Regions from separate parts of the Herbiconiux liangxiaofengii genome, predicted to be linked through region 1. Evidence: predicted binding sites of a transcription regulator. Region 1 holds the regulator's gene; each other region holds the start of a gene.
What was found. The regulator HrcA, encoded in region 1, represses chaperone genes, less so after heat shock. The targets are predictions, from matches to a motif close to TTNGCACTCGNNNNNNNCGAGTGCNAA.
Positions count from the first base shown of each region.

Region 2: a site for HrcA is predicted at 3,798-3,824, ahead of ACEXOR_RS11845 (Hsp20/alpha crystallin family protein). Genes of this name have one in related genera too.
Region 3: a site for HrcA is predicted at 1,720-1,746, ahead of groL (chaperonin GroEL). Genes of this name have one in related genera too.

Region 1 is NZ_JBHFHD010000006.1:342,501-352,087, reverse strand. It holds gene ACEXOR_RS05420 (histidine triad nucleotide-binding protein) at 1-283, opposite strand, end outside; gene ACEXOR_RS05415 (16S rRNA (uracil(1498)-N(3))-methyltransferase) at 350-1,099, opposite strand; gene dnaJ (molecular chaperone DnaJ) at 1,107-2,219, opposite strand; gene hrcA (heat-inducible transcriptional repressor HrcA) at 2,298-3,332, opposite strand; gene ACEXOR_RS05400 (DUF4870 domain-containing protein) at 3,522-4,061, shown strand; gene ACEXOR_RS05395 (putative endonuclease domain-containing protein) at 4,128-5,102, opposite strand; gene hemW (radical SAM family heme chaperone HemW) at 5,232-6,458, opposite strand; gene ACEXOR_RS05385 (DUF1990 domain-containing protein) at 6,462-7,163, opposite strand; gene lepA (translation elongation factor 4) at 7,166-9,016, opposite strand; gene ACEXOR_RS05375 (NAD-dependent epimerase/dehydratase family protein) at 9,125-9,587, shown strand, end outside.
Region 2 is NZ_JBHFHD010000010.1:259,272-268,858, forward strand. It holds gene ACEXOR_RS11820 (FAD-dependent monooxygenase) at 1-331, opposite strand, end outside; gene ACEXOR_RS11825 (hypothetical protein) at 459-1,067, opposite strand; gene ACEXOR_RS11830 (SDR family NAD(P)-dependent oxidoreductase) at 1,182-2,006, opposite strand; gene ACEXOR_RS11835 (acetoacetate decarboxylase family protein) at 2,003-2,761, opposite strand; gene ACEXOR_RS11840 (hypothetical protein) at 2,862-3,158, opposite strand; gene ACEXOR_RS11845 (Hsp20/alpha crystallin family protein) at 3,303-3,737, opposite strand; gene ACEXOR_RS11850 (winged helix-turn-helix transcriptional regulator) at 3,880-4,527, opposite strand; gene ACEXOR_RS11855 (VOC family protein) at 4,533-4,967, opposite strand; gene ACEXOR_RS11860 (hypothetical protein) at 5,099-5,425, shown strand; gene ACEXOR_RS11865 (VOC family protein) at 5,481-5,867, shown strand; gene ACEXOR_RS11870 (hypothetical protein) at 5,907-6,881, shown strand; gene ACEXOR_RS11875 (ArsR/SmtB family transcription factor) at 7,040-7,669, shown strand; gene ACEXOR_RS11880 (MFS transporter) at 7,662-8,975, shown strand; gene ACEXOR_RS11885 (Lrp/AsnC family transcriptional regulator) at 8,999-9,424, opposite strand; gene ACEXOR_RS11890 (LysE family transporter) at 9,494-9,587, shown strand, end outside.
Region 3 is NZ_JBHFHD010000006.1:1,062-10,648, reverse strand. It holds gene groL (chaperonin GroEL) at 57-1,676, opposite strand; gene ACEXOR_RS03795 (DUF3048 domain-containing protein) at 1,818-2,870, opposite strand; gene ACEXOR_RS03790 (cold-shock protein) at 2,902-3,105, opposite strand; gene ACEXOR_RS03785 (LytR C-terminal domain-containing protein) at 3,299-3,904, opposite strand; gene ACEXOR_RS03780 (DUF3263 domain-containing protein) at 3,922-4,173, opposite strand; gene msrB (peptide-methionine (R)-S-oxide reductase MsrB) at 4,344-4,745, shown strand; gene ACEXOR_RS03770 (nitroreductase family protein) at 4,748-5,299, shown strand; gene ACEXOR_RS03765 (MFS transporter) at 5,428-6,630, shown strand; gene ACEXOR_RS03760 (multidrug transporter) at 6,651-6,827, opposite strand; tRNA gene ACEXOR_RS03755 (tRNA-Thr) at 6,886-6,961, opposite strand; gene ACEXOR_RS03750 (DsbA family protein) at 7,032-7,940, opposite strand; gene ACEXOR_RS03745 (ABC transporter ATP-binding protein) at 8,183-9,283, shown strand; gene ACEXOR_RS03740 (DUF4032 domain-containing protein) at 9,288-9,587, shown strand, end outside.

The DNA.
Region 1 (9,587 bases):
TCTCACCGGTGTTGAACACGAGACGGAACTCGCCGTCGGCGCGCTCCTCGGCGATCGACCTCGCCACCTCGACCACCTCGGCCAGAAGGCCGGGGTCGCCCGCGGCGAGCTCCACCACGTCGCGGTACCGCTCGGTCTTGGGCACCACCAGCACGTGCACGGGAGCCTTCGGCGCGACATCGTCGAACGCGATCACCCGATCGGTCTCGCGCACGATGCTCGCCGGGATCTCGCGCGCGATGATGCGGGAGAAGATCGACGGCGACGGGGATTCGGTGGTCATGGCTCCATTGTAGGTTCGACCACCGTCGGTGAGGAGGGCGGGACGACGGGCCGTGAGCGGGTTTCGCTACCAGCGTCCGAGCAGCACGTTCAGCACCGCCACGGCGGCGGGGCCGGCGGTGGAGGTGCGGAGCACCTCGTCGCCGAGCCGCACCACCTCGGCACCGGCCTCGCTCAGCTGCTCGAGCTCGCGGGGCGAGATGCCACCCTCCGGGCCCACCACGAGCAGGACGCCCCGGGTGTCGTCGGCATCGAACCGCAACGAGCTCAGCCGCACCTCGGCACTCGGCTCGAGCACGACGATGCGGCAGCCGCCGGCCACCCCGTCGCGGATGAGCTCGGTCACCTCGACCAGGTCGTCGACGTGGGGCACGAACGGCCGGATGGACTGCTTCGCCGCCTCGCGCACGATGGCGGCCCACCGGTCCCGGCCCTTGACCGCCTTCGGGCCCACCCAGCGCGACACCGAGCGCTCGGCCTGCCACGGCACGACGCCCGACACCCCGAGCTCGGTGGCCGACTGCACCGCGAGCTCGTCGCGGTCGCCCTTCGCGAGCGCCTGCACCAGCACGATACGGGGAGACGGTTCCGGATGCCGCTGCACGCGCTCCACGGCGAGCTCGAGCTCCTTGGCCTCCGCCCGCACCACCACGCCCTGCACGACCAGGCCCCGCCCGTCGCCGATCGCGGTGTGCTCGCCGACGCGCATCCGATTCACCGTCGCGGCATGCCGCGCCTCGTCGCCCGTGATGGTGACCACGTCGCCGATCTCGTGCGGCACCACCGACAGTTCCTCGAGCAGGAAGAGGGAGCTCATCGTCGGCTCAGACGTTCAGGAAGCGGTCGCGGAGCTTCGCGAACAGCCCCTGCTGGAACTGCCCCAGCGAGGGCTCCGGATACTTGTGGGCGGCGGCGAGCTGCTTCATCAGCTCCTTCTGCTTGTGGTCGAGCTTCGTGGGGGTGACCACCTGGATGCCGACCCGCAGGTCGCCCCGGCCGTTGCCCCGCAGGTGCGTCACGCCCCGGCCCTTCACCGTGAGCACCTCGGCGCTCTGGATGCCGGGCTTGAGCTCGAGCTCGATGTCTCCGTCGAGCGCCTTGACCGTGGTGGTGGTGCCGAGCACCGCATCCCACATCTGCACCTCGAGGGTGCAGAGCAGATCGTCGTCGTTGCGCGAGAACACGTCGTGGTGACGCACCTTCATCTCGAGGTACACGTCGCCCTGCGGGCCGCCGGCGGGGCCGACCTCGCCCTGGCCGGGCAGCTGCAGGCGCAGCCCGGTGTCGACACCCGCGGGGATGTCGACCGGCAGGGTGCGGCGGGCGCGCACGCGGCCCTGACCCTGGCAGGTGGGGCACGGGTTCGGCATGACGGTGCCGTAGCCGCGGCAGGTGCCGCAGGGTGCGCTGGTCACGACGTTGCCGAGCAGCGACCGGACGGTGCGCTGGATCGACCCCGAGCCGTGGCAGATGTCGCACGTGACGGGAGCGGTTCCCGGCGCGCAGCACGACCCGGTGCAGGTCTCGCAGAGCACGGCGGTGTCGACCTCGATGTCGCGGTGCGTGCCGAAGATCACCTCGCCGAGGTCGACCTCCACGCGCAGCAAAGCATCCTGGCCCCGCTCGGCGCGCGACTTCGGGCCGCGGCTGCCGCCGCCCTGCCCGCCGAAGAAGGTCTCGAAGATGTCGCCGAAGCCGCCGAAGTTCTGTCCGCCTCCGCCACCGAAGCCCTGCTGCGGGCCACGGTCGTAGTCGCGGCGCTGGCCAGGGTCGCTCAGCACGTCGTAGGCGTGGGTGACCTGCTTGAACGTCTCCTGGGCCTCCGGGCTCGGGTTCACGTCGGGGTGCAGCTCGCGCGCGAGCCGGCGATAGGCCTTCTTGATCTCTTCGGGCGTCGCCTCACGCGAGACGCCCAGCACGTCGTAGTGGTCAGCCACCAGGGGCTTCTCCTTCGTTGTCGCTTCTGTCGCTTCGAATCGAAAAGATGAAAATCGGATGCCGCGGCCGGCCGCGGGTCAGCTCGCGCTGCCGGTCTCGCCCAGCGTGCGGGAGAGGTAGCGCGCCACCGCCCGCACCGCGGAGATGTTGCTGGAGTAGTCCATGCGGGTGGGGCCGAGAACCCCGAGCCGCGACACGGCGCTGCCGATGCCCGTGTAGCCGCTCGCGAGAATCGACGTCTCGCCCAGCCCGAACGATTCGTTCTCGCGGCCGATCGAGACCACGAGGCCGCGCTGGTCGGCCTCGAGCTCGCTGAACAGACGCAGCAGCACCACCTGCTCCTCCACCGCCTCGAGCACGGGGAGGATGCTGCCGTGGAAGTCGCCCTCGGTACGCACGAGGTTGGCCGCACCGGCGATGAGGAGTTTCTCCTGCCGGTTGGCGGAGACCTGCTCCTTCAGCGTGGCGGCCACCACGGATGCCGTCGCCGCCTGCGCGGCCGGGAAGCGGTCGGCCACCGCGTCGAGCACGCCCGCCGCCTCGATCAGCCCGCGGCCCCCCGCGGCCTCGTTGAAGCGCTGGCGCAACTGCCCGATCAACTCGTCGTCGACATCGCCCGGCACATCGACGATGCGCTGCTCCACGTGGCCGCTGTCGGTGATGATCACCGTCATGAGCTTGCGCGGTGCGAGCGCCACCACCTCGATGTGACGCACGCGCGCCTGCGAGCGCAGCGGGTACTGCACGAGCGCGACCTGATGGGTGAGCTGCGAGAGCAGCCGCACGGTGCGCGCGAGCACGTCGTCGACGTCGACCGAGGAGTCGAGGAAGGCCTCGATCGCGTGACGCTGGGCCGAGGTGAGCGGACGCATCTCGGAGAGATGGTCGACGAACAGGCGGTAGCCCTTGTCGGTGGGGATGCGACCGCTCGAGGTGTGCGGTGCCGCGATCAGCTCCTCCTCCTCCAGCAACGCCATGTCGTTGCGGATGGTGGCGGCGGAGACACCGAAGGAGTGGCGTTCGGCGATGCTCTTCGAGCCCACCGGCTCGCGGGAGGCCACGTAGTCCTGCACGATCACGCGGAGCACTTCGAGGCTGCGTTCGGAGACCATCGATCCACCTCACCTCTCGCTGCGCGTGCTCCGCAGGTTGGCACTCAACCTGCCTGAGTGCCAATCATATCGCGCCTGGGCTGAGGCGGGTTCGTGACACAGTGAGCGAAAATCATTGCTTGGGCTTACCCCTGCCGCTATCTTGGCTTGCGTACCACCCCCAGAACATCCGTCTGAAAGGCGCGAGACATGACCGACCCCAACGCAACGCCGAACGATCCGGCCTCAGGCCAGCCGACGCCGCCCTCGGGTCAGCCCACGCCGCCGCCCGGCTACCAGGCTCCCCCGCCCGGGTACCAGGCCCCGCCGCCCGGCTACCAGGCTCCGCCGCCCGGCTCGAACTACCAGCAGCCCGCTGGCTACCAGCAGCCCGTCGCCGGCGCACCGCTGTCGCAGGCCGACGACAAGCAGTGGGCGTTCCTCGCCCAGCTCGGCGGCATCCTCGGCTTCCTTCCGCCGCTGATCATCTGGCTGGTCTTCAAAGACCGCGGCCCCCTCACCAACCAGGAGGGCAAGGAGTCGCTGAACTTCCAGATCACGGTGGCGATCTTCGTGGTGGGCCTCTACATCGTCGGCACCATCACTGCCTTCATCTTCATCGGCTTCCTGTTCTACTTCCTCGCCTGGGCCGCTCAGATCGCAGGCGTCGTGTTCGCGATCGTCGCGGGCGTGAAGGTGAACGGCGGCGGCACCTACCGCTACCCCTTCAACTTCCGCTTCATCAAGTAACTCCGGCCTCGCCGAGTTTCACCGAAATGCCCCCTCAGAATTCCTGAGGGGGCATTTTGGCGTACCTCAACGGGGGCGCCAGCCCCGGGAGTACAGGGCGCGCTCCACCCGCGACACCTCAGCGGGAAGGGTGGCGAGGGCCTCCTTGCGGATGCGGACGACGAGCTGACCCGCGTGCTGGAACTCCTCGATACGCCGTTCGTCGCGAGCGTACTGCGAGTCGTCCAGACGGTGTTGCTCGCCGTCGTACTCGACGATCACCCTGAACCCGGGAAACTGCAGGTCGGCCCGGCCGATGAAGCGACCTCTTGCGTCGAACACAGGTTCGTTCAGCACCGGTTCGGGAAGGCGCCGCCGCGCGATCGCCAGGCGCACGAGCGTCTCGGGTCGCGACTCGGCGCCGTCGCGAAGCATCGGCAGCGCCACTCGCGCCGCTGCCACCCCGCGACGGCGGAATCCCGCGTGCACCCTGGCGGCCAGGCCGTCGACGTCGACGTAGGGGCGCCCGTCGGCCTGGGCGACGTGTCGCGGAGTCAGCACGAAGTGGTCTCCGGCCGCGACCAGGTCGTCGAGACCGCGGAACTCGCCGCTCGCCCGGTGACTGCTCACCAGGATGTCGGCCAGGTCGCACCAGGTACCCGCCGGGTCGGACACCGGAAAGCCATGCCGTTCGACCACTCGCACGGAGTCGGGATCGAGACGGTGCCCGACTACCCCGCGGCCGGCCGGAGCCCGGCGGGGAGCCAGGGTGGAGACGTGCAGGGCGGCATCCGTTCGCTCGAAGCGACTCGGCAGCGGGCACCCCCACAGCACGGCGGCCGTGGTGTGGGTGAAGAAGTCGCCTGGCCGCAGGCGCACGGCGTAGGCGCGGCACCGCTCGAGCACCGAGTCGACCGAGCCCTCGCGGGCCCGCACGCCGTGGAAGGGCCGCTCGAGGTCGGCCGCGAGCAGGCGCTTCGCGCCGAGCCCGGCGCCGCGCCCCTCGGCCACGCTGAACGGAACGGAGGCGAGCTCCGGCGGCAGTTCACTTCGACGACGCATCCGCACATGGTGCCCGAACCTGCCCGCGGGTGCAGAAGTTCTCCACAGCCCCCGCCGAGTTGCGCCAAATCGCCCCTTCGCGGCCCGCGAGGGGGCGATTTGGCACAACTCGGCGAGAGGGAGGGGGCCTCAGGTGAGGCGGCGCACCACGGCGTCGGCCAGGAGACGGCCCTTCAGGGTGAGGGTGAGCTCGCCCCCGAGGGCCGAGCGGCCGTCGACGAAGCCGTCGGCGATGAGCGAGGCCACCTCACGCCGGGGTTCCGGGGCGAGCGAGTCGACCCGCAGTGCTCCGCGCACCCGGGTGAGCAGCAGGATGCGCTCCAGCTCGTGCGTGGCCTCGTCGATGGTCTCGCGGCCCGCGGCCGGCGACTCCCCCGCCGCCATCCGCTGCGCGTACGCCGCCGGGTGCTTCACGTTCCACCACCGGGTGTCGCCCACGTAGCTGTGCGACCCGGGGCCGATGCCCCACCAGTCGTGCCCCACCCAGTAGCCGAGGTTGTGACGCGAGCGTGTGGCGGGGTCGGTGGAGAAGTTGCTCACCTCGTACCAGTCGTAGCCCGCGGAGGCGAGCACCGCATCCGCTCGCTCGTACATGTCGGCCTGCAGATCGTCCGAGGGCTGCGCCACGACGCCCGAGCGGATCTGGCGCGCGAGCTTCGTGCCGTCCTCGACGATCAGCGCGTAGGCCGAGACGTGGTCGGGTCGCTCCGCCACCACGGCGTCGAGCGACCGCTGCCAGTCGTCGAGGGTCTCGCCGGGCGTGCCGTAGATGAGGTCGAGGCTCACCTGCAGCCCCGCATCCTTCGCCCAGCGCACCACCTCGGGAACCCGCGCGGGGTCGTGGGTGCGCTCCAGCGTGGCCAGCACGCTCGGCACCGCCGACTGCATGCCGAAGCTCACCCGGGTGAAGCCCGCGTCGGCGAGCGTCTGCAGGTAGGCGGCGTCGACGGAGTCGGGATTGGCCTCGGTGGTGATCTCGGCATCGGGGGCGAAGCCCCAGGTGTCCCGCGCCGCCGACAGCATGCCGGCCAGCTGCTCGGCGGGCAGCAGCGTGGGGGTACCGCCGCCGAAGAAGACCGTCGACACCGGACGGGCCGCGTACCCCGAGGCCTCGAGCACCCGCGCTCCGAAGCCCATCTCGGCGATGGCCTGCTGCCAGTAATCGGCTTGCTTGACACCGCGCAGCTCGGTGGACGTGTACGTGTTGAAGTCGCAGTAGCCGCAGCGCACCCGGCAGAACGGCACGTGCACGTAGAGACCGAAGTCGCGGTGGGCGGTTCCGGATGCGCGGGAGACAGGCGGCGGCAGCAGACCGTCGGCGGGCGCCGGGTCGCCGAGCGGGAGCGCGGAGGGCACGCGTCAGCGCCGGGCGGCTGAGCCGGACCGAGGGGCCGAGCCGGACATGCTCGGCATCAGCGAACGGAGGTACCGCTTGGTGTACCGCCACTGCATGAACCGGAGCACAGGCATCCCGAGCCGGTAGAACCAGGTGCTGGGGCGCGAGAACGCGCGGATGACGATCCACACCGAGTCGTCGGAGAGGTGCTCGACCACGAAGCTCTCCTCGCCCGACTCGGGATGCCCGGGCAGGGTGCCGTAGGCGAAGCCCCGGCGGCCGGGCTCGTCGACGAGGTACACCACGCGGATGGGCGCGTGCACCTTGAGCCCGAACGTGGAGATGGTGAGCACGGCCGTGGCGCCGGCGGAGACGAGCGGCGTGCCGTCTTCGCCGTAGGCCTGCTCAGGGGTCGACGAGCGCGGACCGAGAGGCCGGCCGGTCTCGTCGTAGCGGAGCCCGGCGTAGTCGCCGCCCGTCGGAGCGGGCAGGGCCACGTCGCCCACCGTGATGCCGGCTCCGCGCTGCACGCCCCAGGCCATCAGGCGGGCCGAGGCCTTCTCGAAGCGGGCCTCGCCACTGCCGAGCCGGGCCCTGGCCTGCATGGGCCGGAAGCCGCGCGGCGGGAAGTACATCAGGTCGGGCGCCTGCGTGGCTCCGACGGCGGCGTAGCTCAGGGGCTGCTCCGACACCGCCTCGGCGGGCGAGGGAAGAGTGGCCGACACGGCTACTTCTTCTCCTTCTTCTCGACGTCGCCGGAGAGGGCGGCGATGAAGGCCTCCTGCGGCACCTCGACGCGGCCCACCATCTTCATGCGCTTCTTGCCCTCCTTCTGCTTCTCGAGCAGCTTGCGCTTGCGGCTGATGTCACCGCCGTAGCACTTGGCGAGGACGTCTTTGCGCATGGCGCGGATGGACTCGCGGGCGATGATGCGCGCCCCGATGGCCGCCTGGATGGGCACCTCGAACTGCTGGCGCGGGATGAGCTCGCGCAGCCGCCCGGTCATCAGCACGCCGTAGGCGTAGGCCTTGTCGCGATGCACGATGGCGCTGAACGCGTCGACCTGCTCGCCCTGCAGCAGGATGTCGACCTTCACGAGGTCGGCCTCCTGCTCGCCAGAGGGCTCGTAGTCGAGGCTGGCGTAGCCCGCCGTCTTCGACTTGAGCTGGTCGAAGAAGTCGAACACGATCTCGCCGAGCGGCATCGTGTACTTGATCTCCACCCGGTCCTCGCCGAGGTAGTCCATGCCCTGCAGGATGCCGCGGCGGCCCTGGCAGAGCTCCATGATGGTGCCCACGTAGTCCTTCGGCGCCAGGATGGCCGCGTTCACCACGGGCTCCTTGACGTTCAGGATCTTGCCGCCCGGGAACTCGCTCGGGTTGGTGACCGTGACGGTCTTCTTGTCTTCGGTGGTGACCTCGTAGATCACGCTGGGGGCGGTGGCGATGAGGTCGAGGTTGAACTCGCGCTCGAGCCGCTCGGTGATGATCTCAAGGTGCAGTAGGCCCAGGAATCCGCAGCGGAAGCCGAAGCCGAGCGCCACCGAGGTCTCGGGCTCGTAGACGAGCGCGGCGTCGCTGAGCTTGAGCTTGTCGAGCGCCTCCCGGAGCACCGGGTAGTCGCTGCCGTCGATGGGGTACAGGCCGCTGAAGACCATCGGGAGGGGCTCGGTGTAGCCGGGCAGCGCATCCGTCGCCGGCTTGTGGGCCGTGGTGACGGTGTCGCCCACCTTCGACTGGCGCACGTCTTTCACACCGGTGATGAGGTAGCCCACCTCGCCGACACCGAGGCCCTGACTGGGCGCGGGCTCGGGGCTGGAGACGCCGATCTCGAGGATCTCGTGGGTGGCGCGGGTGGACATCATCTGGATGCGCTCGCGCGGGCTGAGCTTTCCGTCGATCATGCGCACGTAGGTGACCACGCCGCGGTAGGCGTCGTAGACGGAGTCGAAGATCATGGCGCGGGCCGCGGCATCCGGATCGCCCACCGGAGCGGGGATGAGCTGCGTGACGCGGTCGAGCAGCGCCTCGACGCCGAGGCCCGTCTTACCCGAGACGCGCAGCACGTCGGCCGGGGCGCCGCCGATGAGGCTCGCCAGCTCGGCGGCGTACTTCTCGGGGTCGGCGGCCGGCAGGTCGATCTTGTTCAGCACCGGGATGATGGTGAGGTCGTTCTCGAGGGCGAGGTAGAGGTTCGCGAGCGTCTGGGCCTCGATGCCCTGCGCGGCGTCGACCAGCAGGATGGCTCCCTCGCAGGCGGCGAGGGAGCGGCTGACCTCGTAGCTGAAGTCGACGTGGCCCGGGGTGTCGATCATATTGAGCGCGTAGGTCTGGCCGTCGAGCTCCCAGGGCATGCGCACGGCCTGGCTCTTGATGGTGATGCCACGCTCGCGCTCGATGTCCATGCGGTCGAGGTACTGCGAGCGCATGTCGCGGTCGCTCACGACGCCGGTGATGCCCAGCATCCGGTCGGCGAGGGTGGACTTGCCGTGGTCGATGTGCGCGATGATGCAGAAGTTGCGGATGAATGCGGGGTCGGTGGAGGCCGGCTGGAGGGCCTTCAGGGCTTTGGGGCTCACGCATTCCTCTTGATCGTCGGGACGCCCCATTCTGCCATGCCGTGCTGGGGGGCGACTCACGGCGAAACACGGTGGAATGCCCGGGGCCCGGTTGGGTTGAATCGTCGTATGGCTATTCTTCTCACCGGCGCGACCGGTTTCATCGGTTCCGCAGTCCTCCGTACCCTCCGCGAGCAGGGGCGCGACGTCGTCGCCCTCGTGCGGTCCTCCGCCTCGGCCGACGCGGTCGAGGCCGCCGGGGCACGTGCCGTGCTCGGCGAGATCACCGACCGGGATGTGGTGACGCATCTGGCTCTGGAGAGCGACGGCGTCATCCACCTCGCCTCCCCCGGCGACGAGTCGAGCGCTCCCGCCGACGACGCGTTCGTGACCGCCGTGTTCGCCGGCCTCGAGGGCAGCGACAAGCCGTACGTGCACACCGGCGGCATCTGGATCTTCGGCAACGGTGCCGACCTCACCGAGTCGACGCCGTTCGACCCGCCGGCGCTCACCTCGTGGCGCCTGCCGGTCGAGGCCCGGGTGCGCTCGGCACAGGGCGTGAAGACCACGATCATCGCGCCCGGCATCGTGT
Region 2 (9,587 bases), on a different contig from region 1:
CGGCCCGCTCGGCGAGCAGTCGCTCGGTGAGCGGCTGCGGGATGCCGAGGATGTAGTCGACGTCGGTGTCGAGGTGCACGGGCTCACCGGTGTCGATCCCCGCGAACCGGCCGGCCGCTCCGGGATGCACGGTGCCGAGCTCCAGGAACCGGTCGAGCAGTCCGCGCATGGCGAGGATCTCGACGCTCCTCGGATGCAGTCCCAGCGACCGCACGGCCGGACTCGGCTGCGGGTCGCGCTCGAGCACCAGCACGCCCACGTCGTGCAGGCGCAGCTCTGCCGCCAGCATCATGCCGGTCGGTCCACCGCCGCTGACGATCACATCGACCATTCCGTCACCCCGATCTCGCGGTCGTTCGGCCCGCGACCGGTCATTCTGCCCGCCTACCGGGGTCTTGCCGCAAGCCCCCGCCCGGGCGATATCCTGGTCACGGCGGGGTTCACCGCGCGGCGGCGACTCAGATCAGTGGAGCCGTGGTCACGACCCGCTTCGCCCGACGGCGGCGCACGCTTCGGCGAATCGCGAGCGCGGGCAGCCCCACCGCGAGCACCCAGAACACCACGATTCCGGCCACCCAGCCGATCTGCGCGGTCACGAACCCGCTCTCCGCCGAAGCGGCCGACTGCTCGGTCACGGGTTCCACCCGGCCGACCGGTCCGTGCACCGGCGAGTACGGCGGGTCGTCGTAGACGACCAGGAACGACAGTTCGGCCGGGTACTCCTTCGAGGGCGGGAAACCCCAGTGCTCGCCGCCCCCGAACGTGAGCGTGGCGTCGAGGCCCTTGGCCGCGGCATCCGGGATCTCGACCTCGTAGACGCTGCTCGTCTTCGGCATGCCCGAGGTGGTGTCGACGTCGACGAGTTCACCGGTCAGCACCTCGCTGCGGCCGAGGGCGTCGCGCTGCAACTCGAGCGCACCCGCGGCGGTGTCCTTCGTGAGGCCGAGCGCACCGAGCACCAGGATGCCCGGAAGCAGCATCAGGGCGAACGCCAGCCAGAACGGCCAGGCGCCGGGCGGGCGCGTGGCCGGGGCAGCACGGTCGGGGAATCGCGGCATCCCGCTCATCGGCACCTCGTTCTCGGCCGGCATCGGTCGGCCGGGTTCTGCCGACCCTACCGACATCCGTCGATCGGAACGAGGGGGAGAGGTCCCCATGCACCGGGGCACGCCCGGGCGGCGTCAGCCCAGCTTCTGCTCGAGGTCGTTCTCGTAGGCGGCCCGCGCCGCCGGGTCGCCGCCGAGCCCGATGCGGTCGGTGCCGATGCGATCGTCGAGCCAGTCCTGAACCGGGGTGGGCAGGAGACGCGACACCCGCAGCACGGGGCCGAGCACCCGGGGAACCGTGACGGCGAACGGACCGGAGTCGATCGCCCGCAGCACGGCACGGCTCACCTGCTCGGGCGTCACCGCGGGGAAGAGCCGTGGCGGCGTGATGCCCGCACCCATCGGCGACGATACGAGATTGGGCAGCACCACCCGCACGGTCACGCCGGTTCCGCGCAGCTCGCGGCGCAGCGCATCGCTGAAACCGATCACCGCCGCCTTCGCACCGGAGTACACGGCAAGCCCGGCGAGCGGCTTGATGCCGGTGGCGCTGCCGAGATTCAGGATGGTGCCGGCCCGGCGTTCCAGCATTCGGGGCAGCACCGCCGCGGTGACCTCGACGAGCGCGCTGTAATCGATGTCGATCACGGTGCGCGACAACGAGACGTTCTGCTCGGTGAAGCGGCCGGTGGGCATGATGCCGGCGTTGTTCACCCAGACGGAGATCGGGCCCACCGTCGACTCGACCTCCTCGACGACGGATGCGACGAGAACCCGGTCGGTGATGTCGAGGCGCACACCCGAGGCGTGCGGGCCGAGCTCCGCGGCTGCGGCGCGGGTGGCCGTCTCGTCGAGATCGCCGATCACCACGCGGTAGCCGTGATCGACGAGGTCGGCGGCGATGCGGTGGCCGATGCCGCGGGCGCCGCCCGTGACGACGGCGACGGGTCGTGCGCTCATGGGAGTCTCGTCTCTCTGGGGGTGGCGGGCCCGGTGGGGGTCGCTGGAGTGGCGGGGGCGCCTTCCGCGGCGGTCGCCGTCGCCGACCGGGTCACGTCCATACCGAACACCACGGCGGCGTCGTGCAGCTCGACGCTCAGCACCGGACGGCGCCCGTGCAGCCAGCCGAGAGCGCCGTCGCGGTCGAAGCGCCAGGTCGCGCGCAGGCCCGAGATGCGCCCGATCACCAGGTTGTGCGAGAGCGTCACCCGGCGGTCGAGCTGCTGCAGGATGGGCAGGACGACCTGACGGAGGCCGGGCAGAAGCGGCCGGCCGCGCCTGGCCTGCACCGCGGCGATGCCGCCATCCGTGCTGCCGCCGTCGGCGGGGTCGCCCGTGACGCGCACGAGGGTGCGTCCGTTCGGCGTGGTGCGCCGGATGAAGCGTGCCAGCTGCTTCGGGATGCCCCACAGCTCGCGCCCGCCCCGCAGCGACACGGGGCTGTCCACCCAGATCTGCGGAATGGTGACCCGCAGGCCACCGCGCCCGAGGCTGGGCACGGCCACGAGCAGCTCGTCGTACTCCAACGCTCCGCCCGGTACGTACTGCACGGCCGCGACGCCCACGATCACGCGCGACCCCAGGCGGAGCGCTCGACGCCCCTGCGGCAGCACGAGACCCCGGGGCAGGTCGTCGGCGGGCACGGCGAACACCGACACCAGCAGCGACCCGCCGAGGTACCACGGCTCAGGCGGATAGCCGCTCGGCCCGGTCACGAGGGGAGTCCCCGGCGGGCGGGAACGGAGGTGCGAGAGTGGGCCATGCCACAACGGTAGGCCCCCGACCGCGACCGGCGCGAGCCCGGATCGGACTCGGTCAGGCCGCGTTCGAGTGCACGAGCAACCACAGGAACGAGCCGAAGGAGACAAGCCCCAGGCCCGCGCCGAGAATGGAGACGATCAGGCTGAACCCGGCCCACGGTGCTCCGGGTTCCCGGCTCATCCGGATGCCCTGGGCCGCGAACAGGAGCGGCACGAAGCAGGCGAGCACCGAGAACGTCCAGCCCCCGCCGTCGCGTGCCGTCGAGGCGACCGCCCAGATGCTGAAGGCGGCGATCGCAACGCTCAGGATGGCGCACGTCCGAGCCGATATGGCCTGGTTCTTCTCTGTCACGGCACCACTGTAGCGATCATCGGCAGTCGGCTTCCGCACACGGCGACGGCCCGGGCGACGAGTGCTCGTCGACGCCCGGGCCGCGGTGATTGCGAGTCGATCGGTGGTCGGGTCGCTTCGCTGCCGAAGCGCCCCACCGAGCCGTCAGCTGGTGAGGGTCTTCTGCTCGTCGGCCGCTGCGGACTGGCTCTGCACCTGGATCTTGCGGGGCTTGGCCTTCTCGCTCACCGGGATGATCACGCTGAGCACGCCGTTGTCGTACGAGGCCGAGATGCCCGCCGTGTCGACGCCCTCACCGATGCTGAACTGGCGCAGGTAACTGCCGGCGGGCCGCTCCTGCACCAGCCACTTGCCCCCGTCGGCCGATCCCGCCGTACGCTGAGCCCGGATGGTGAGCAGCTGGCCGTCGACATCGACGTCGACAGACCCCGGGTCGATGCCCGGGAGGTCGGCGTTCAGCACGTACCGATCGCGGTCGCGGTACAGATCCACGGGCATCACCCGGGGCCCGGGTCGCGACTGCAGCAGGCCGGAAGCCAGTCGGTCCAGCTCGCTGAAAGGATCAAAAGACATCGCCATAATGAATCAATCTCCTTCCGATTCGAAGATCTGAGCGGGTGTCGCTCAACTACCGATAATTTAGCACTCTCGTCGGTAGAGTGCTAAGTCGGAAAGCCTCAAAATCAGCTGGAAATCGCGGATGTCGCGGTGCCCACCGCACTCAGGCGGCCAGATTGAACGTGGTCGAGAATCGCCCCAGAAGCGTCTCCTGCCCGTTCAGCACCTCGACCTCACCGGCCTTGATCGCTCGTTCGGCCTCCCGCTCTCCCGAGAGCAGACGGCGGAGCCCCGCCGCGCCGTCGACGGCGAACGCGAGGTCGACCGCGCCGAACCCGCGCGACACGTCGAGGCGCGATCCATCGACGCGGATGAGCAGCTCGGTCTCTCCCGACCGCGCCCCATAAGCGGTGGCCGGCAGCGCGAGCGCCACGTCGCGGCGGAAGGCGGCCCGCAAGTCCATCGTGAACGAGTCGGGCGTGATCACCTGGTCTTCCCGTGGTTCGCCGAGCGCCCGGAACCCCCAGGCGCCCAGCGCGAGCACCACCGGTTCGAGCTCCCGACCGTACGGTGTGAGCTCGTACACGATCACCCGCGAGCGCGGCGCCCGCCGGATGACGCCGGCCGCCTGCAGCTCCTTCAGGCGCGCGGCCAGGATGTTGCTCGGAATGCGGGGGAGCCCCGCGGCGAGCTCGCCGTAGCGCCGCGGCCCCACCAGCAGGTCGCGCACGATCAGCAGCGCCCACCGCTCGCCGACGAGCTCCATCGCCCGGGTGATGCCCGAGTACTGTCCGTAGTCGCGTGCGGCCATGGCCCTCAGGCCTGCTGATCCGCGAAGGCCTCCGGCCCCTTCTCGGCGGCCACCGGATCCATCCAGCCGAACTCGAGCAGGTTGCCGTCGGGGTCGGCGAGCTGCCGCTGGTACATGAAGCCGTAGTCGGATGCGGGCTGGCCCTGGGAACCGCCGGCCGCGAGACCGGCCTCCACCCGCGCATCCACGTCGGCCCGGCTGTCGACGAACAGTGCGGTCGACACCGACGGGTTCACCGCTGGGTCGCCGATGGGGAGTTCGGTGAAGGTCTGGAAGTAGTCGCGCACGAGGATCATGAAGTAGCTGTGCTCGGGTTCCACCACGATGCAGGCGGCGTTGTGGTCGGAGAAGAGTGGATTCACGGTGAAGCCGATCGCCGTGTAGAACGCCTTGGCGCGCTCCAGGTCGGTCACCGGCAGGTTGACGAACATCTGGGTCATCGTGACTCCTTCTCGACGCGGATCGTCCGCATCCGGACGCCCCGATACTTGCAAAAAACAAGTGCCCCGTCAACCCTTTCCCCCGAGGCGGGGGCGTAGACCGTCGACGACCCGCCGCCTAGAGTGACTGCATGACCACGCCCGGGCCTCGCTCGAGGTCGACATCCCTCGCCCTGGTGCGGCGGGTGCTGGCCGGTGTCGTCGCCGCGGCCGCGGGAGTGGTGTTCGTGTTCTCGGCGTGGATGGCGCTGAGCAGCCGTTTCGCGCCGGCCGCGACCGACCTGCACGGCTACGGCCTCGTCTTCGGCACCGTGCTGGCGCTCGTGGCAGCCTTCGTGGTGGCGATCGTGCTGCCGGTGGTGTTCCCGGCCGGGCGCCGGGCCACGGCCGGCACGGTGAGTATGGCGGCGTTCGGACTCGTGTTCATCGGGCTGATCGCCGCTCTGGTGACGGCGTGAGCCGAGACGGGTCCGGCGTCAGCCGAGACGGGTCCGGCGAGAGAAAGGATGATCGATGAGGCTCCAGACGATCAGCATCTTCGTCGACGACCAGCAGCGCGCCGTCGACTTCTACACCTCGCGTCTCGGCTTCGTGGTGGCGTCCGACGTTCCGCTCGGGGAGTTCCGCTGGCTCACCGTGGTCGACCCGGCCCGGCCCGACGGCACCCAGATCTCCCTCGAGCCGAAGTCCCACCCGGCGGTCGCCCCGTTCACCGGGGCGCTGGTGGCCGACGGCATCCCGTTCTGCATGCTGGGCGTCGACGACGTGCAGGCCGAGTACGAGCGCTTGGTGGCGCTGGGGGAGACCTTCACCCTGCCGCCGACGGCGATGGGGCCGGTGATCGTCGCGGTGCTCGACGACACCTGCGGCAACCTCCTCCAGCTCGCCCAGTTCGTCTGATCGCCCGGCCGGCCGGCTGTCGCTGAATAGACTCGGGCGGTGCCCCCGCTCGCCCGCCGACTGCTGCTCAGCCCGTGGGTCTGGGCCGTCGTCGCACTCGGAGCAGCCGTCGTCACCGGCGGCCGGTCGGGCCCCGCGGTCGATCTCGTGCCCTTCCTGTTCTCCCTCCTGGGCGGGTGGTTCGCAGCGATCGGCTTCGTCGGCGTCACGCTCCGGATGCGCCGGCCTCAGGCCGGCGTCGCCACCCATGTCGTCGGCGCCGTCGTGGCCGCGCTCCTCCTGTGGGCCCTGGTGTCACAGGCTCCGGCGGTTGCGCGCGAGCTCGCCGGATTCCCTCGTTCCGCCCTCCTCGTCGCCCAGTTCGCCGTGCTCCCCGCTGCCGCCTGGGTGTGGATCGCCCTCCTCGGCCGCGTCGTGTCGGCCATCAGGCCCCGTGCATCGGCGGCCCCGCTCGCCCCGCCCGCGTGGGAGCACGAGGGCGGCGCATCCGTTCTGCGCTTCCCGGCGGTGCGACTCCGGATGCGGGTGCTCCGTCTCCTGGTCGCGATGGCGATCGTCGTGGTCGGCGCCGCGGTGGTGCTGCTGCTCGTGTCGACGGGCGACCTGGCCGAGCGGCTGGGGCCGCGCATCCTGATCGCCGTGATCGGCGTGCTGCTGGTGCTGCCCGTCCACCTCGCGCTGAGAGCGCTGCTGCGGCGTCGCACGGTCACCTGCACGGTGTCGTTCGGGGCTCGCCGGGTGGTCGTGGACGCCGGCGGCACGCGACTCGACGTGCCCCTGGCGCGGATCGACCGGCTGCATTGGCGCACGGACGGCCAGTCGTCGCGGCTCGAGCTGCACGCCGGCACCGATCGCATCTCCCTGATCGCGGGCCTCGCCCGAGCGCCCCGCGCAACCGCGCCCGGCCTGCCGGCACTCCCGCGCCGCGTGCGGGCCGCCCTCGCCGACGCGGGCCTCACCGAAAGCGCCTCCGCTCCCGGCACCCTCGCCTTCCGCCGCCCGGATCCGTCGTAGGGCTCGCATCCGTGCCGCAGCGTCACCGCGAACCGACGTCGCTGCGATGGCCGAGCGTCACCACCACAACCATCAGCACGTCGTCGTCGAAGGCTGCGACCTCGTCGAAGTTATGCAGAACTATTGTGCATAGATTCTGTGCATGAGAGGGTGGGGGCGTGACGGAGAACGAGCAGCAGTACACCGGGATGCGCCTGGACGAGCGAGCCGTGCGCGTGCTGGCGCATCCGCTCAGGTCGCGGCTGCTCAGCCGGCTGCGCCTGGACGGCCCGGCCACGGCCACCGAACTGGCGGCCCGGCTGCACACCAACACGGGTGCGACGAGCTACCACCTGCGCGCCCTGGAATCGGTGGGGCTCGTGCTCGACACGGGCGAGGGGGAGGGCAAGCGGCGGCTCTGGCGGGCCACCACCGACTTCCACTCCTGGACCGATTCCGACTTCGCCGGCGACGACGACGCCCGCACCGCCCTCGGCTGGCTGCAGCGCGACTACCTGCGCCAGTTCGCCACCCGGGCCGAGCTCTGGCACGATGCCTCCGACAGCTGGCCGTCGGAGTGGGTCGACGTGCTCGGCCTGAACGACAGCATCGTGCGGGTCACTCCCGAGCAGGCCTCCTCGCTGCGTGACGAGCTCGGCGCCGTGCTCGATCGATACCGGATGCTCGGGGCCGGCGATCCGCGAGCCGAGCGCATCCACGTGCACACCCACGCCTCCCCGGTCGACCCGGAGCACCCGCCGGAAGCCCGCCCGCAGGCCGAGGCCGAACTCCCGCACGACGGTGCCTGACCGCCGCCCCTCCCTCACGGCACGCTCCGCCGAGCGCCGCCTCGTGCTTCTCACCCTCACGCGGTGGTTCCCGGTGGGCCTCGTGTTCGGTCTCACCGTGCTGCTCCCGCTCGAACGCGGTCTGTCGCTCACCGAGACGGGGTCTCTGCTCGCCGTGCAGGGGTTCGTGGTGCTGGCGCTCGAGCTGCCCACGGGCGGCCTCGCCGACTCGCTGGGCCGGCGACCGTTGCTCATCGTGTCGGGGGTACTCGCCCTGGTCTCCACGGCGGTGTTCGCATCGGCCGAGACGTTCGGCGCGTTCGCGGTGGCGATGATGCTGCAGGGTGTCTTCCGGGCGCTCGACTCGGGCCCGCTGGAGGCGTGGTTCGTCGACACCGCCCTCGCCCACGCTCCGGATGCGCCCATCGAGCGCGGGCTCAGCCGAGCCGCGACGGCGCTCGGTTCTGCCATCGCGGGCGGTGCTGTCGTGGGTGGTGGGCTGATCGCGTGGCATCCCGTGGCCGGGCAGTCGGCGCTGGTGCTTCCGTTCGTGGTGGCCGGGGTGCTGTACGGGCTGCACACCGTGCTCGTGGCGGTGCTCGTGCGGGAGGAGCGCGGGCGGGCACCGGGGCGCGACGGCGCACGCGCATCCGTCGGCCGGCGAGGCACGAACCCCTTCCGGCACCGGCTCCGGCACTCGGCGATGACCTCGCTCTGGCGGCCGTTCGGGGTGGTCGCCGACGGGCTCCGGATGCTCCGCACGGCTCCGGTGCTGCGATCGCTGGTGCTCGTGGAGGTGTTCTGGAGCGTCGCGATGATCGCGTTCGAGACGGTGACCCCTGTGCGGCTCGCCGATTTCGTCGGTGGCGAGGATGCGGCCGGTGCCCTCTTCGGTCCGGCGTCGGCGGCCGCCTGGGTGCTGTTCGCCGCGGGTTCGGCGCTGGCCGGGTCGGTGAGCCGGCACGCCGGGGTGACCTGCACGGCGATCGGCTCGCGCATCCTGAACGGGCTCTTCGTGATGGCGATGGGCCTCGTGGCCGGGCCGATCGGCTTGATCTCGGCGTTCTGGCTGGCCTACCTCACGCACGGTGCGGCCGGGCCGATGCACAACGCGCTGCTGCACCGGCAGGCGACGGGGTCGAACCGGGCGGTGGTGCTGTCGATCAACTCGATGGTCGGGGGCGGCAGCTACAGCCTCGGGCTGCTGGTTCTGACCCCGCTGGCCGAGACCGCCGGAACCGGGTTCGCCTTCGTGGTGGCGGGCGCGTTCAGCCTGCTGGGGGCGTTGCTGTACCTGCCGGCCCTGCGCCAGGAGCGGGCGCGGTAGCGCGAGCGGTGGCGGCCATCCGGTTACCGCAACGCCAGCCGGGTCTGCGTGTGCGTGGCCCCGCCGTCGTTCTTGAGCGTCCGCAGCAGCCGGTCGAGCGCCCCGGTGTCACCCACCCGCACATGGAGCAGGTAGTCGTAGGCGCCTGTGACGTGCACCGCGTCGCCGATCTCGGGCAGGCGCCGCGCCCATTCCAGAAAGTCCTCCGAGTTCCGGGCCGGGTCGAGCCGAACGTCGACGAACGCCTCGAGGCCGGCGCGGTGGATGTCTTCGTCGCTGTTCTCACCCAGCACCACGCGGTAGCCCAGGATGACGCCGGCCCGCTCGAGCCGACGCACCCGAGCCGCCGTGGCGTTCGTGCTGAGGCCCACCTGGCGGCCGATCGCACTGAACGATGCACGGGCGTCGTCGCGCAGAACGTCGATGATCTCGTCGTCGATGCTGTCCATGCGACACATCTTCTCAGCCGACTGCCCGATCGTGCAGTCGGCGGGGGAGCGCCGCAGCACCATCGGGGCATGGATCCCGCACTCGCACTCGTCTCCGGCCTCGCCGCCGGTCTCGCCCTCGCCGCGCCACTCGGCGCGATCGGGGTGCTGCTCATCCAGGAGG
Region 3 (9,587 bases), 340 kb from region 1:
AACGCCGAAGGGCGGCCCCCGGAGGGACCGCCCTTGGCGTTGGTACAGCGTGCGGACTAGAAGTCCATGCCACCCGTGGGGTCGCCGGCCGGAGCCGGGTTCTTCTCGGGCTTCTCGGCCACGACGACCTCGGTGGTGAGGAACAGACCGGCGATCGACGCGGCGTTCTGCAGCGCCGAGCGGGTGACCTTGGCCGGGTCGATGATGCCGGCGGCCAGAAGGTCGACGTACTCACCGGTGGCGGCGTTCAGGCCCCAGCCGTAGTCGAGGTCGCGCACCTTGGCGGCGACGACACCCGGCTCCATGCCGGCGTTGAAGGCGATCTGCTTCAGGGGCGCCTCGATGGCGACCTTGACGATGTTCGCACCCGTCGCCTCGTCACCGACGAGATCGAGGTTCGCGAACGCGGTCTTGCCGGCCTGGATGAGGGCGACGCCACCACCGGCGACGATGCCCTCTTCGACGGCGGCCTTCGCGTTGCGCACGGCGTCTTCGATGCGGTGCTTGCGCTCCTTCAGCTCCACCTCGGTGGCGGCACCGGCCTTGATGACCGCGACACCGCCGGCGAGCTTGGCGAGACGCTCCTGGAGCTTCTCACGGTCGTAGTCGCTGTCGGTGTTCTCGATCTCGGCACGGATCTGCGCCACGCGACCGGCGATGGCGTCGGCATCGCCGGCACCCTCGACGATGGTGGTCTCATCCTTGGTGATGACGACCTTGCGGGCCTGACCGAGCAGGTCGAGGGTGACGTTCTCGAGCTTGAGACCGACCTCCTCGGAGATGACCTGGCCACCGGTGAGGATCGCGATGTCCTGCAGCTGAGCCTTACGACGATCTCCGAAGCCGGGAGCCTTGACGGCGACCGACTTGAAGATGCCGCGGATCTTGTTCACGACGAGCGTGGCCAGGGCCTCGCCGTCGACGTCCTCCGCGATGATGAGGAGCTGCTTGCCGGTCTGGATGACCTTGTCGACGATCGGCAGCAGGTCTTTGATGTTCGAGACCTTCGAGTTCACGATCAGGATGTAGGGGTCTTCGAAGACCGCTTCCTGGCGCTCGGGGTCGGTCACGAAGTAGGCCGACAGGTAGCCCTTGTCGAAGCGCATGCCCTCGGTGAGCTCGAGCTCGGTGCCGAAGGTGTTCGACTCCTCGACGGTGACGACGCCTTCCTTGCCCACCTTGTCGATGGCCTCGGCGATGATCGCGCCGATCTCGGGGTCGGCGGCCGAGATGGAAGCGGTCGCAGCGATCTCTTCCTTGGTCTCGATCTCTTTGGCGTTCTTGATCAGCTCGGCGGAGACGGCGGCGACGGCCTTCTCGATGCCCTTCTTGAGGCTGATGGGGTCGGCACCGGCGGCCACGTTGCGGAGGCCCTCCTTGACGAGCGCCTGAGCGAGAACGGTCGCGGTGGTGGTTCCGTCACCCGCGACGTCGTCGGTCTTCTTGGCGACCTCCTTGACGAGCTCGGCACCGATCTTCTCGTACGGGTCGTCGAGCTCGATCTCCTTGGCGATGGACACGCCGTCGTTGGTGATCGTGGGGGCGCCCCACTTCTTCTCGAGGACGACGTTGCGGCCGCGCGGGCCAAGCGTCACCTTGACGGCGTCGGCGAGCGTGTTCAGTCCACGCTCAAGGCCGCGGCGGGCCTCTTCATCGAAAGCAATGATCTTTGCCATGTGTGTTTCTCGTCCTCCCTGGACGTCATCAAAGATTCAGGTGTTAGCACTCGATGTTGCTGAGTGCTAAATCAATATTGGCACTCGCGGTGGCCGAGTGCAAGTGAGGCGGCACCGGCTGCGAGCGAACGGATGCCGGACTCAGGCGGAGGGCGCGACCACGGTGACGTCGCCCGAGAGCGGCACGAGCTCCACCCAAGTGGCTCCTGGTGCGAGCAGCACCGCCGCGCCCTGATCGTCGGCCAGCCGGATCGGCGAGGCCGCGGCATCCTTCGACCACGTGGCGTGCACCGTGCGGCCGCCCGTCGACACCCAGGCCTCGCCCGAGGCGACGAGCACGGCCCGGGGAACCTCCGCGTCGTAGTCGTAGACCTCGTCCACCCGCAGGGTCACGACGTTGGTGGCCGCGAGCTGTGCCTGCTGGGCGTCGAGGTCGGGCGAGCCCTCCTGCGAGCGCAGGAAGGCTCCGGCCGTCTCGTCCCAGCTCCACGAGGGGTACCGCGCATCCGAGAAGACCAGGTCGAGAGAGCTGGTGGGAGTGCCGGCGACGCCGGCTGTCGAGTCGGCTGCACCGGTGGAGTAGTCGAACTGCTGGGTCGGCGCCTCGAGCCCGCGATGCTCGGCCACGAGCTCCGCCGCCCGCGCCATCACGTCGTGCGGGCTCTCGCGGTCGTCGGCACGGAAGAAGGTGTCGTCGGTGCCGTCGTCGCCGTGCACCGCGTTGAACACCGGGGTGTCGCGCATCATCTCGACGAACTGCTCCTGGCCCCCGGAGTACGCCACGATGCCGCCGAGGGGCGAGATGATGTCGGGATCCATCGGCCGGATCGACCGCACGGGGCCGATCAGGTCGGGCACATCCGACTGCCACACCGCCACGTAGCGCGTGAGCCCGCCCTCGACGAGCTCCTCGAACACGATGTCGGCACGCTCGAGACCGAGCTGCGGTCGGGCGTCTTCGTGGTTGTCGATCTTCGCGGCCAGCGACGGGCCGGATGTCGTGCCGGCCGCGACGGGGGTGCCGCGCAACGGAGCCGTGGCAGGCTCCTCGACGGGGACGACCGTGGCAGCGGCCGATGTCTCGACCGGCCCGGGATCACCGCCGACCAGCGAGCACCCGGTGAGGGCGAGCGCGCACGCCAGCAACAGCGTTCCTGAGGCGGCGCGCGCGGCACGCCGTCGTGATCTCTGCACCCGCTCAGGATAGCGAGGGGTGCCGGTTCGACTACGCGAGGCGCACGGACTCGGCCTGCGGACCCTTCGACCCGGTACCGACCTCGAACACGACCGCCTGGCCCTCTTCGAGGACCTTGTAACCCGCCATGTCGATCGCCGAGTAGTGCACGAACACGTCTTGCCCGCCGTCGTCGACGGTGATGAAGCCGTAGCCCTTTTCAGCGTTGAACCACTTCACGGTTCCGTTCGCCATTGTTACTCCCAAGTGCTGTGTTTCAGTCGCGACGTGTTCGCCGCGGCTGATTCCAGATACTAATGAACGGCGAACCGTCGAAACCGGCCTAGGGCGCGAATTCAACAGATCGTGACCGCAACTCAACACAGCGGAAACACGCGCGAAATAATGGGCGCCGGATGCGCGGCGGACGGCCCGCAGGAGGGCTCGGCTACTCGACCGGGGCCTCGTCGACCGGGGTCTCCTCCACGGGGGCCGACTCGGTGAGGCCGGGGCCGGCGTAGTCGGTGCCGAGCACGGCGGTGAGGTCGGCGCCGGGGTAGGACGCGTTGAGCTCCGTGGGCACCCCGCCGAGCAGCTGCGCGAGCCCCAGGGCCGCGGCCTCGTTCGCCGCGTCGGCGTAGTAGACCGTGGTGGTGGGGAAGTCGGTGGAGGTGGCGTTGGCGCGGGAACCGATGTTCCAGCCGGCCGCCGCCGCGGCGTCTCCGACGCGGGTGGCGAGACCGACGTTGTCGGTGCCGTTCAGGATGGTGACCGACTTGGTTCCGTCGGTGACCGGAGTGACGGCCGGAGCCTCGGTGGCGGTGTCGGTGGGAACCGCCGTGGCGGAACTGCCGCCCGCGACATCCGTGAACTGGTTGCGGTCGTCGATCACCGCGAGGTAGATCACACCGGCGGCCACGAGCAGGGCGGTGGCCAGCGCGGCCCAGGCGAGCACCCGCCAGCCACGGCCTCGCGGCACGGGGCCGCGGTGCGCGCCCACGCGACCGGAGTCGGCGGGCAGACGGTCGAAGCTGTCCTCGGGAAAACGTGGCATGGGAGCGGCGTGGGTTTCTAGTCGTCGCGCGACAGCAACCGCGCCGAACGCGCGGCCAGGCGCGCATCGCGCACCCGCTGAAGCCTCTTGATGAGCATCGGATCGTGGGCGAGAGCGGCTGGGGAGTCGATCAGCGCACCGAGAAGTTGATAGTAGCGGGCCGAGGAGAGGCCGAAGGTCTTGCGGATGGCCTGTTCCTTCGCGCCGGCGTGACGCCACCAGCTGCGTTCGAAGCCGAGGATGCGGATGTCGCGCTCGGTGAGCTCCATTCGGTGTCCTCTCCTGTCGAATGTGCCGTCATCCTATTGCCGGCCGCCTTGGCGATAGCCGAACGGCACACCCCGAGAGCGAACGCCGACCGCCGCGCCCGGGGCGGCTGTCAGACTCTCCTGGAATGATCGTTCGCGATCACGACGACCCGACGCATCCCAGGAGCAGCATGAGCTACGAGGTTTACAAGTCCGACGACGAGTGGCAGAGCGAGCTCTCGCCCGAGGAGTTCGCGGTGCTGCGACAGGCCGCCACCGAGCGCCCGTGGACGGGTGAGCTGCTCGAGGAGGACCGCGAGGGCGTCTACCGCTGCAAGGCCTGCTCGGCCGAGCTCTTCCGCAGCACCACGAAGTTCGATTCGCACTGCGGCTGGCCGAGCTTCTACGACGCCTCCGACTCCACGGCGGTGGAGCTCATCGAAGACCGCTCGCTCGGCATGCTGCGCACCGAGGTGCGCTGCGCCCGCTGCGGCTCACACCTCGGCCACCTCTTCGACGATGCTCCGCAGACGCCCACCGGCGACCGGTACTGCATGAACTCCGTCTCCCTCACCTTCGACGCGGCGGAGTAGACGTGGCCGGGGTACGGGAGGCGATGCTGGCTCGGCGCTCGTCGTCGAAGGTGACGGATGCGGCGCCCACGCCCGCCCAGGTGGCTGCGGCCGTCGAGGCGGCCGGCCAGCTCGCCGATCACAGCGGACTGCGGCCGTGGCGCGTGATCGAGATCCGCGGCGACGCGCGCGACCGGCTGGGGCGTGGCCTCGCCAAGGCCGACGGGGTGAAGGGCGAGCACGCGGGCAAGTACGTGGCGAGAGCGCACCGCGCCCCGCTGGTGCTCGCGGTGGTGGTGTCGTTCCGCAAGAAGCACAAGGTTCCCGAGTGGGAGCAAGAGGCCGTGGCCTCCGGCGTGGCCCACGGGCTCTCGCTCGTGCTCGACGACGAGGGTTGGGGCGTATTCTGGCGCACCGGTGAGCTCACGCGCACGAAGGCGGTGCGCAAGGCCCACGATCTCGGCAAGCACGAGGAGCTGCTCGGCTGGCTCTATGTGGGAGGCCTGCCGGAGCGCGGTCGCAAGGCGCGCGCGAAGAGCCGCATCCGGGTCGCGGAGCACCTCTCGGCGCTCTGACCGCCGGGGGCCGCGCCGGCCGGCCCGAGTCGGCCTACGCTTGAGGCACTGTGACTGAACTGGACCGCACTCCAGTCGACGACGACTCCCACACCTCCGTACGTGACTCCGGCGCCGGGCCGGAGCTCATCGAGGTGCCCGCGGTTCGTCGGTGGCTGGCCATCATCGCCCTCGCCCTCGGCGGCTTCGGCATCGGGGTGACCGAATTCGTCACCATGGGGTTGCTGCCCAACATCGCGGCCGACCTGCTGCCTCAGCAGTACGCGGTCGACTCGGCGGGGGCGAACGCGAACGCCGGGCTGCTCGTGTCGGCCTACGCCCTGGGTGTGGTGGTGGGCGCTCCCACCATCGCCGCGGCGGCCGCGCGCTGGCCCCGCAAACGCCTGCTGCTCGTTCTCGTGGCCGTGTTCGTGGTGGGCAACCTGCTTTCGGCCGTGCTGCCGTCGTTCGGGCTCGTGCTCGCCGCCCGCTTCGTGAGCGCCCTTCCGCACGGCGCCTACTTCGGCATCGCCTCGCTCGTGGCGGCATCGCTGGTGGGCCCCGAGAAGCGCGCCCGCGGCGTGGCGTTCGTGCTGTCGGGGCTCACCATCGCGAACGTGGTGGGCGTGCCGTTCGGCACGTTCCTCGGCCAGAACTTCGGATGGCGCAGCGCCTATCTGCTGGTGGGCGTGATCTTCGCCGTCACGTTGGTGGCCATCGCGCTCACGGTGCCGTTCCGGCCGGGCGACCCTTCGGCCACCATGCGCAACGAGCTCAGCGCCTTCACGCGTCTGCAGGTCTGGTTGACGCTGCTGGTGGGCTCGGTGGGGTTCGGCGGCGTCTTCGCCGTGTACACCTACGTCGCGCCGGTGGTGACCGACGTCACGCACCGCGAGGAGGGCTTCGTGCCCTGGGTGCTCGTGTCGTTCGGCATCGGCATGACCATCGGCAACGCCATGGCCGGGTGGCTCACCGACCGCTCGGTGAAACGCTCGCTCGTGATCGGCCTCGTGGGCACGGGCGTGTCGGTGCTCGCCTTCGCGCTGTTCTCCGGCAGCCCGGTGGGCATCATCGTGTCGATCTTCTTCGTCGGCGCGTTCGCCGGGTCGTGCTCTCCGGCCATTCAGACCCGGCTGATGGATGTCTCGCACAACGCCCAGTCGATCGCGGCCGCGCTGAACCACTCGTCGCTCAACATCGGCAACACGCTGGGGGCGTTCCTCGGCGGCGTCGTGATCGCCGCGGGGCTCGGGTACACCGCACCGGCGTTCGTGGGCGTGGGCCTCGCGGCCCTCGGCCTCGTGGTGCTGCTGGTGTCGTTCGCGGTCGACCGCTCACGCGCACAGCGCTGACGGGGCGAGACGGGCCGGCCTCAGAGCAGGTCGGGGTCGGCTCCCGGCCGGAACTCGGCGTCGTCGCGCACGTCGATGCGCTTGTGGCCCTCGTCGGTGGTGGACACCTCGATGCGCGGCGCCGCGTCGGCCTCCGTCGAACCGGGGGCGCTGGTGAGCTGGTCGTGCCGCTTCTCGGCATCTGAACGTTCCTGCATGCCCTCAGTCAACCCCGCCCACCGGATGCCCGCACGCCTGAAGAACCACACGTCGAAGTGGGGCCGGCCACGGGACTCGAACCCGTAACCCCCGCTTTACAAGAGCGGTGCGCTACCAATTGCGCCAGGCCGGCTGGGTGGAACCACCCCATTGTAGCCAGAAGGCCGCCCCGGATCGGGGCGGCCTCGAGGCGTGACTCCGGCTCAGCCGGCAGCGGGCGTGGGGGTCGGGGTGGCGGTGGAGTACGCCTCGCCCGAGACCTGCACCACGAACGCGCTGAACGCATCCGGGTCGGTGAGCGAACCGGTGTACTTCTCGCCGTTCACCAGCACGGTCGGGGTGCCGGTGACCTTCGCCTCGTCGGTGTCGGGGAGGGGGCCTGCGAGAGCACGGGAGGTCGCATCCGCCACCCATCCGCGGAACTGGGTGTCGTCGATGCACGACTCGATGTCGGACTGCGCCGTGACGCCGGCCTGGCTCGCCAGGTCTTTCAGCGTCGCGTCGTCGAGGCCCTCGGTGTTCTCGGTGGGCTGGTTCTGGAACAGCAGCGAGTTGTACTGCCAGTACTGGTCGGGCGAGTAGTTCGCCACGCAGGCCGCCGCGTTGGCCGCACGGGTGGAGTACTTGGTGCCGAGCGACGAGCGGTCGAGGATGGAGAGCGGGTGGATCTCGACGGTGGCGGCTCCCGACTGCACCCACTCCCCCAGCTGGGTGTTGTTCGTGGCCTCGAACTGGCCGCAGTACGGGCACATGTAGTCGAGGTACACGCGGATGTCGACGACGCCGGAGGCCGGGTCGGTGGTGCTCGGCACCGGGTCTTCGCCGGCGGCGAGCGCCGGAGTGGTCTCGGCCACGAAGCCGGTGGAGATCTGGATGCCGTCGCTGGCCATGTTGGCCGGGCCGGGGCCGGCGGGCTTGATGGTCGACACGATCACCAGGGCCACACCCACGATGATCGCGATCACGACGACGCTGAGCGAGGAGATGAGGACGACGCGGTTGCGCACCTCTTTCTTGCGCTGCTCTTCGCGCAGCAGCTTCGCCTTCTCGCGGGCCGCTTCGCGACGCTGGTTCTTCGACTGGCGAGAATCGCCGGATTCGCCGAGGGTCATGGGTGGTGTGCTCCGTGTGCTGGGTGACGTACAGAGGTCTGCCGGTGTACGGGCGCCGTCGAGCCCCTCAGGGCGACGACTTCACAAGGATAGTAGGAACCCAGTCTGAAAGATCGCCAGGCGGCGGCTGTATGCGGGCGCCGTGCGATAATGATGGGTGGACCCCCATCGACGAGGGTTCGAGTTCCATCCATCACAACGGATCGTCCGGCACGTACCTGCCGGTGAAGGAGAAGACGACCATGGCATCCGTCACGTTCGACAAAGCCACCCGCATCTACCCGGGCTCCACGCGCGCCTCGGTCGACAAGCTCGACCTCGAGGTCGCCGACGGCGAGTTCCTGGTGCTCGTCGGCCCCTCCGGCTGCGGAAAGTCCACCTCGCTGCGCATGCTCGCCGGTCTCGAAGAGGTCAACGAGGGCCGCATCCTGATCGGCGACCGCGACGTCACCGACATCCCGCCGAAAGACCGCGACATCGCGATGGTCTTCCAGAACTACGCGCTCTACCCGCACATGACCGTGGCCGAGAACATGGGCTTCGCGCTCAAGATCGCCGGCGTGGGCAAAGACGAGCGGGCCGCCCGCGTGCTCGAGGCCGCCAAGCTGCTCGACCTCGAGCCCTACCTGAGCCGCAAGCCCAAGGCGCTCTCCGGTGGTCAGCGTCAGCGCGTCGCGATGGGCCGCGCGATCGTCCGTCAGCCCCAGGTGTTCCTGATGGACGAGCCGCTGTCGAACCTCGACGCCAAGCTGCGCGTGCAGACCCGCACCCAGATCGCCTCGCTCCAGCGCCGCCTCGGCGTCACCACGGTCTACGTCACGCACGACCAGACCGAGGCGCTCACGATGGGCGACCGCATCGCCGTGCTGAAAGACGGCCTGCTGCAGCAGGTCGGCACCCCGCGCGACCTGTACGAGAAGCCCAACAACGTGTTCGTCGCGGGCTTCATCGGCTCGCCGGCCATGAACCTCTTCCACGCCGACCTCACCGACTCGGGCATCAAGTTCGGCACCTCCATCGTGCCGGTCGACCGTGAGACCCTCGCGAGCTCGTCGGGCACCAGCGCCACCATCGGCGTGCGCCCCGAAGACATCGTGCTCTCCTCCACCCCGGGCGAGGGCCTCGAGGTCACGGTCGACCTGATCGAGGAGCTCGGCGCCGACGGCTACCTCTACGGCCACTCCGAGATCGACGGCAAGCGCACCGACATCGTCACCCGCGTCGACGGCCGCTCGCACCCCTACGCCGGCGACAAGGTGTACCTCACGGCCGCTCCCGGCCACGTGCACCTGTTCGACCTCGAGTCGGGCGAGCGCCTCGGCAACAAGGCCGTGGTCAGCTAACCTCTTGGCCGGCTCCCTCTCCATCACCTCTGCCACGGTAGATCCGGGTCTCCTGGATCTACCGTGGCAGCAGCCTCTCGACGAATGGGCCGACGAGTACATCGCGGCCCTCCCCAAGGGCATCTCGCGTCACCTCGTGCGCTTCGCCCACCTCTCCGGTCACGTCATCGCCATCAAGGAGACGACGGATGAGATGGCCAAGCGCGAGTACGACATGCTGCGCACTCTGCAGCGTCTCGACGTGCCCTGCGTCGACCCGCTGGCGGTCATCACCAACCGCCACACCGACGACGGCGACGTGCTC